One region of the Pseudonocardia spirodelae genome, then DNA from elsewhere that is predicted to be linked to it. Evidence: riboswitches for the same ligand, from Rfam matches in the RefSeq annotation. Region 1 holds a riboswitch; the other holds the start of a gene.
The links. Region 1 has a riboswitch for S-adenosylmethionine ahead of thrC (threonine synthase). Riboswitches for the same ligand answer to the same signal wherever they lie in the genome.
Positions count from the first base shown of each region.

Region 2: it holds a riboswitch for S-adenosylmethionine, as region 1 does, so the genes downstream of both, WJX68_RS13170 (putative leader peptide) here and thrC (threonine synthase) in region 1, are expected to answer to the same signal.

Region 1 is NZ_JBBJUP010000007.1:29,355-32,751, forward strand. Features, by position in the region: partial or broken gene WJX68_RS10235 (ComEC/Rec2 family competence protein) at 1-599, shown strand, start outside; gene thrC (threonine synthase) at 843-2,111, opposite strand; SAM riboswitch class I at 2,118-2,271, opposite strand; gene holA (DNA polymerase III subunit delta) at 2,410-3,378, shown strand.
Region 2 is NZ_JBBJUP010000009.1:147,724-151,120, reverse strand. Features, by position in the region: gene WJX68_RS13180 (ABC transporter substrate-binding protein) at 1-913, opposite strand, end outside; gene WJX68_RS13175 (hypothetical protein) at 1,104-1,265, opposite strand; SAM riboswitch class I at 1,461-1,556, shown strand; gene WJX68_RS13170 (putative leader peptide) at 1,532-1,660, shown strand; gene WJX68_RS13165 (LLM class flavin-dependent oxidoreductase) at 1,751-3,004, shown strand; gene WJX68_RS13160 (NtaA/DmoA family FMN-dependent monooxygenase) at 3,001-3,397, shown strand, end outside.

The DNA.
Region 1 (3,397 bases):
TGCCGACCCGGTTCGCACCACCGGGCTGGCCGCCCGCGGGCTGGCGGATGGTGGCCTGCGACGTCGGGCAGGGCGATGCGCTCGTGCTGGCGACCGGTGTGGCCGGGCACGCCGTGCTCGTCGACACCGGACCCGGCGACGACGCCGTCGACACCTGCCTGGACCGGCTCGGCGTGCGGGTCCTCGAACTGGTCGTGATCACCCACTTCCACGCCGATCACGACGGCGGCCTGGCCGGCGCGCTGCGCGGGCGGGCCACGGGCGGGATCGCGGTCGGCCCGGTGCGCGAACCCGCGTCCGGGCTGCGCGAGATCACCCGGCACGCCGCGGCGGCCGGCGCGCCCGTCGTCGGGCTCGCCCGCGGCATGGAGCTGGGCTGGCCGGAGCTGCGCCTGCAGGTCCTCGGGCCCGTGCACCCGCCCGTGACGGTCGACGGCAGCGACGGCACCGCGGTCAACGACATCTCGCTGCTGCTGCGCGCCACGACGCCGGCCGCGACCGTGCTGCTCACCGGGGACGCCGAGCTCGCCGCCCAGGACGACCTGCTCGCCTCCGGCGCGGACCTGCGGGCCGACGTGCTGAAGATGCCGCACCACGGCTCGCGTAAGGTGCTGCCCGCGCTGATCGGGGCCGTCGCGCCGCGGGCGGCGGTGATCAGCGTCGGGAACGGCAACACCTACCACCACCCCAACCCGGAGCTGGTGGACCGGCTCGCCGCCGCAGGGATCCTGGTCGCCCGCACCGACCGGTCCGGCGACCTCGCCCTGACCGGCGACGACCCGGCCGGGCTGGCGGTGGTCGCCCGGGGCGACCCCCGCCCGGCGCCCGGCCGGCGGGGCCGGTCAGCCCCGGTTCGCCAGCGCCTCGCGCACCGCGCGCGATGTCGACGGCACCGTCGCGGTCGGGCCGACCTCGCCGGAGACGGCGTCGAGGGTCTTGAGACCGTCGCCGGTGATCATCAGGACGGTCTCGGCGTCGGGGTCGAGCGTCCCCGCCTCGAGCAGCTTCTTCGTGGTCGCGACGGTGACCCCGCCGGCGGTCTCGGCGAACACGCCCTCGGTGCGGGCCAGCAGCCGGATCCCGGCGACGACCTCCTCGTCGGACACGTGCCCGACCGAGCCACCGGTGCGCCGCACCGAGTCCAGGACGTACGGGCCGTCGGCCGGGTTGCCGATCGCCAGCGAGCGGGCGATGGTGTCCGGCTTCTGCGGCTGGATCACGTCGTGGCCGGCCTCGAAGGCGGACGCGACCGGGGAACAGCCGGTGGCCTGCGCCCCGAACACGGTGTAGGGCGTCGGCTCGACGAGGCCGAGCTCGCCGAGCTCGGTGAACCCCTTGTCGATCTTCGTGAGCTGCGAGCCGGAGGCGACCGGCACGACGACCTGCTCCGGCAGCCGCCAGCCGAGCTGCTCGGCGACCTCGTAGCCCAGCGTCTTGGAGCCCTCGGCGTAGTACGGCCGGACGTTGACGTTCACGAACGCCCAGTCCTCGTGCTCGGCGGCCAGCTCGGTGGCGAGCCGGTTGACGTCGTCGTAGTTGCCGTCGACGGCGAGCAGGGTGCCGCCGTACACCGCGGTGGTGACGATCTTGGCCTGCTCCAGGGAGGACGGGATCAGCACCACCGAGTCCCACCCGGCGCGGGCGGCCGCGGCGGCGACGGCGTTGGCCAGGTTGCCCGTCGAGGGGCAGCAGAGCACGGAGAAGCCCAGCTCACGGGCCGCGGCGAGCGCGACGGCCACGACCCGGTCCTTGAAGGAGTGGGTCGGGTTGCCGGTGTCGTCCTTGATCCAGATCTTGCGGACGCCGAGCGCGCGCGCCAGGTTGTCGGCCTCGATCAGCCGGGTCAGGCCGGGCTCGGTGTTGGCGTGCTGCTCGACGGTCGAGGGGACCGGCAGCAGGTCCTTGTAGCGCCAGATCGACTTCGGGCCGGCCTCGATGGAGGCGCGGGTGACCGCCGGGAACTCGTAGGCGACCTCGAGCGGGCCGAAACAGCGCGGACAGGCGAACTCCGCCGCGAGCGGGATGCGGTGCCGGCACTCGCGGCAGGACAGCGCCCGCGCGGAGCCCAGGTCGTAGGCGGGGGTGGTTTCGGGCGCAGCAGTGAGAGTCACGAGATCTCCTCATCTGTCCCGCCGGGTGCGGCGGGCCGGAATTGGCACCGTGTTCGTCGACGTCCTCACCGCGCGGAGCGCGCAGGTGTGGGCGGATCGTCGTGCGACGCCGGTTGCCGGGGCTTCAACGGGCCGTTCCCTCTGCCCCTCTGGATGAGCCATATGCGGTTGTGGTGTCCCGGCGCGGTGGCCGGAAACGGTCATGACCGTACGCGAGACGGTCGCGTCCCCGCCAGGAGGTGTCCTCCGGACGGGACGCGGGTCACGGGTTGTCGGGGGTGTGGGCCACGATGGGGGGGTGAGCGCGACGAAGGCCCCGGCCCCGCTGCAGCTCGTCGTCGGCGACGAGGAGTTCCTGGCCGAACGCGCCGTGTCCGACCTGGTCCGGCGGGCACGGGGGTCCGATCCGGAGACCGAGCTGCGCCGCTTCCGCACCTCGGAGGTGGCGCCGGGCGAGCTGGCCGGGCACCTGAGCCCGTCGCTGTTCGCGGAGGGCCGGGTGATCGTGCTCACCCACGGCCAGGACGCGGGCAAGGATATGACGGCCGCGCTCGCCGACTACGTGAAGGACCCGGCCGACGGGATCGTGCTCGTGGTCCAGCACGCGGGCGGCGCGAAGGGCAAGGCCGTCCTGGACCTGATGCGCAAGGCCGGGGCGGCCGTGGTCACCTGCAACCGCATCACCCGCGCCGACGAGCGGTCCGACTTCGTCCGCGACGAGGTCCGCCGCCACGGCGGCACGATCACCCCGGGCGCGCTCGCGGTGCTCGTCGAGGCCGTCGGCTCGGACCTGCGGGAGCTGGCGGCCGCGGCCGGGCAGCTCGTCGCGGACACCGGCGGCACGGTCGACGAGACCGGGGTGCGTCGCTACCACCGCGGCCGCGCCGAGTCCTCCGGCTTCGCGGTGGCCGACGCCGCGGTCGCCGGCGACCGCCGTGCGGCGATGGAGGCGCTGCGCTGGGCGCTGGTGCTCGGTGTCCCGCACGTGCTGATCGCCGACGCGCTGGCCGACTCCGTCCGCACCCTGGCCAAGGTGGGCTCGGCGGGGCGCGGCGACCCGAACCGGCTGGCGGGCGAGCTCGGCATGCCGCCGTGGAAGATCCGCAAGGCGCAGCAGACGGTGCGCCAGTGGCGCCCCGAGCAGCTGGCGGTCGCGATCGCGGCGACCGCGCAGGTCAACGCGGACGTCAAGGGCATCGCCGCGGACGCCGAGTACGCCCTGGAACGCGCCGTGCTGGCGGTCGTCGCGGCCCGCGCGGGCCGCTGACCGGGGCGCTGCCCCGAGC
Region 2 (3,397 bases), on a different contig from region 1:
CGGTGAACGCGCGGTCGAGGATGTTGGCCGCCAGCGGCTTGCCGGTGATCTCGGCGATCGCCTGGTTGGAGACGGTCCTGGCCTGCGCGGGGTCGTCGCGGATGAGGGCGATGGCCTTCTGCTCGCCGCGCAGGATCGCCTCGACGGTCTGCGGGTGCTGCGCCAGGAACTCGGTCCGGACGATGACGACGGTCGTCGGGAACCTCCCGCCGGGCCACAGCGACTTCTCGTCGACCAGGACCTTCGCCCCGGCGTCGACCAGGCGCGAGCTCCACGGCTCGGGCAGCCAGCCGCCGGCGACCTTGCCCTGCTTGAACAGGTCGAGGGTCTGCGGGTTCTCGATGTTCTGCACGGTCACCGCGTCCGGGCCGGAGCCGATCGGGAGGTCGTTCTCCTTCAGCCAGGTCTTGAACGCGATGTCCTGGGTGTTGCCGAGCTGCGGCGTCGCGATGATCGTGCCCTTGAGCTGCTCGGGCGAGGTGATGTCGGGCCGGGTGACCAGCTGGGCGCCGGCCGAGGTGGAGCCCGCGACGAGGCGCACGGCCTCGCCGTCGGACTTGGTGAAGGCGTTGATCGCCGGGCCGGAGCCGATGAACGCGACGTCGATCGAGCCGCCGAGCAGGGCGTTGACCTGGTCCGGCCCCGCGTTGAAGGTCTGGGTGGTGAGCTTCGTGCTCCCCAGCTCGGCGGCGAACAGGCCCTGCGTCACCCCGACCAGCGCCGGGGTGTGGGTGATGTTCGGGAAGTAGCCGAGACGCACCTCGGCGGCCGGGGAGGTCGCGCCGCCGGACGCGGCGGGGGCGCTCTCCTCGGCGCGGGAGCAGCCGGCCAGCAGCCCGACGGCGGTGAGCAGCGCGAGCAGGACGGCGGCGGTGCGCGCCCGGGATCCGGGGCGCGGGACGTGCGGGGACATCGCGGGACGGGGTCCTTCCGTGGGGGCGGCGCGGACGGGTGCCGCCGCGCGCCGGGGCCGGCCGGCCCTGGGCGAGGGCGTGCCGGGGGAGGGGGACGGGTGCGGGCCGGACGGTGTCCGGCGGGCGATCCCGGTCGGCGGATGCCCCGCCCGCGGGGCGCGTGGCGTTACCGGTGACCGGAGGGGACCGTCAGCGACACAGCTCGCTGTAGGCGGGCGCGCGCCGGCTCGGCCAGAACTCCTCGAGGCCGGTCGGGCGCAGCGGGACCACGCGCAGGGTCCGGGGGACGGAGGCCGTCGCGGGCCGCACGAACCGCTGCGGGCGCGAGGGCCGCCGCTGGCTCGTCGTCACCCGGACAGGGTGCGTCGTGGTCACCTCCCCGGACAACCCCGCGTCCACCGACCAGGAAACCGGGCGAGGTGTCCGGACAGGTCGTGGCGTCGGACCCCGTCGATTCCGCAGGTCGGGAGGGGTGCTGCGGTGCGGGTCACTCGGTCGCGGTGCGGGTTGACACCGTCGGGTGCCTCGTCCCTACAGTCGGCGGGTACACCATCCGGAGCGGCCGAGAGACCCGGCTCGACGACGCCGCAGCAACCCCCCGCAGCACGTGGGTGAGGGTGCTCCAGCCGGGACCGATGGAGGACATCATGCGGTCGATCGCCGAGCAGGTGCGCGCGGCGCACCATCCCCGCTACCGCCGCCACGTCGATCTCATGCGGGTGGCGGGCGCCGCCTGTCGGGGCTGATCCGCTCCCGTCGTCCGACCCCGGACCGCGGCGTCCTGCCGCGCCACCCCGTTCCGTCGCACCGCCGTGCGGCGAGGAAGCGATACTCGTATGTCCACATCGGACACTTCCGGCCGTCCGCTGCACCTGGCGGTCGCCCTCGACGGTGCCGGCTGGCACCCCGCCGCCTGGCGCGAGCCGGGCGCACGTCCCGCCGAGCTGTTCGGCGCCCGCTACTGGACCGGTCTGGCCCGCACCGCCGAGCGCGGCCTGCTCGACCTGCTGACGATCGAGGACGGGTTCGGGCTGCAGTCCGGGGGCCACCTCGCCGGGGCCGAGCGGCGCACCGACCGGGTGCAGGGCCGGCTTGACGCGTCGCTGGTCGCGGCGTTCCTGGCCCCTTCGACGTCGCGGATCGGGCTGGTGCCGACCGTCACGACCACCCACACCGAGCCGTTCCACGTCGCCTCGGCGCTGGCCACGCTCGACCACGACAGCCACGGCCGCGCCGGGTGGCGGGTGCAGACCTCGGTGCGGGCCGACGAGGCCGCCCACGTGGGCCGGCGCACGATCCCGCCGCTGCGCCGTGCCGACCTGGGCACGCCCGCGGCGCGCCGGCTCGTCGCCGAGCTGTTCGGCGAGGCCGCCGACGCCGTCGAGGTCGTCCGCAGGCTGTGGGACTCCTGGGAGGACGACGCCGAGATCCGTGACGCGCTCACCGGCCGGTTCGTCGACCGCGACAAGCTGCACCGCGTCGACTTCGCCGGCGAGCACTTCGGCGTCGCCGGGCCGTCGATCGTGCCCCGGCCCCCGCAGGGCCAGCCACTGGTCGTGTCCCTGGCCCACGGCTACGAGGCGGCGCTGCTCGCCGCCCGCGTCGGCGACGTCGTGCTCACCACCCCGGCCGACGCCGACGACGCCGCCCGCGTCGTCGCCCAGGTCCGGGCCGCCGAGCACGCGGCCGGACGGACCGCGCCCCCGCTGCGGGTGCTCGGTGACGTGGTCGTCGTCCTCGCGGCGGGCGAGGCCGCCGCCCGCGACCGCCTCGCCCGCCTCGACGCGCTCGACCCGCTCTCCTCCGACGCCGCGGTCCTCGCGACCACCCCCGCACGGCTCGCCGACACGCTGCTGGACTGGCGCCGCGCCGGTCTCGACGGGTTCCGGCTGCGCCCGGCCGTCCTGCCCACCGACCTCGACGCGGTCGTCGACGGCCTGGTCCCCGAGCTGCAGGCCCGCGGGGCGTTCCGCACCTCCTACGGCGAGACCACGCTGCGCGCCCGCTTCGGGCTGCCCCGCCCGGTCAGCCGCTACGCCGACGGGGCCACCCCCGCCCTCGTCCCGACCCCCGCAGGAGCCGGCGCATGAGCCGCAGGAAGCAGATCGTCCTGGGTGCCTACTTCCCGGGCGTCAACCACGACACCGTCTGGAGCGACCCCGCCTCCGGCAGCCACATCGACTGGGAGTCCTTCGAGCACTGGGCCCGCACAGCCGAGCGCGGGAAGCTCGACCTGCTGTTCCTCGCCGAGGGGCTGCGGCTGCGCACCCGCGGCGGCGAGGTCTTCGACCAGGACGTCGTCGGGCGCCCGGACACCTTCACCGTGCTCGCCGCGCTGGCCGCGGTCACCGAGCACGTCGGGCTGGCCGGCACGATCAACTCCACCTTCAACGAGCCCTACGAGCTGGCGCGCAAGTTCGCCACCCTCGACCTGCTCTCCGGCGGCCGCGCCGCGTGGAACGTCGTGACCAGCTCCGACGCCC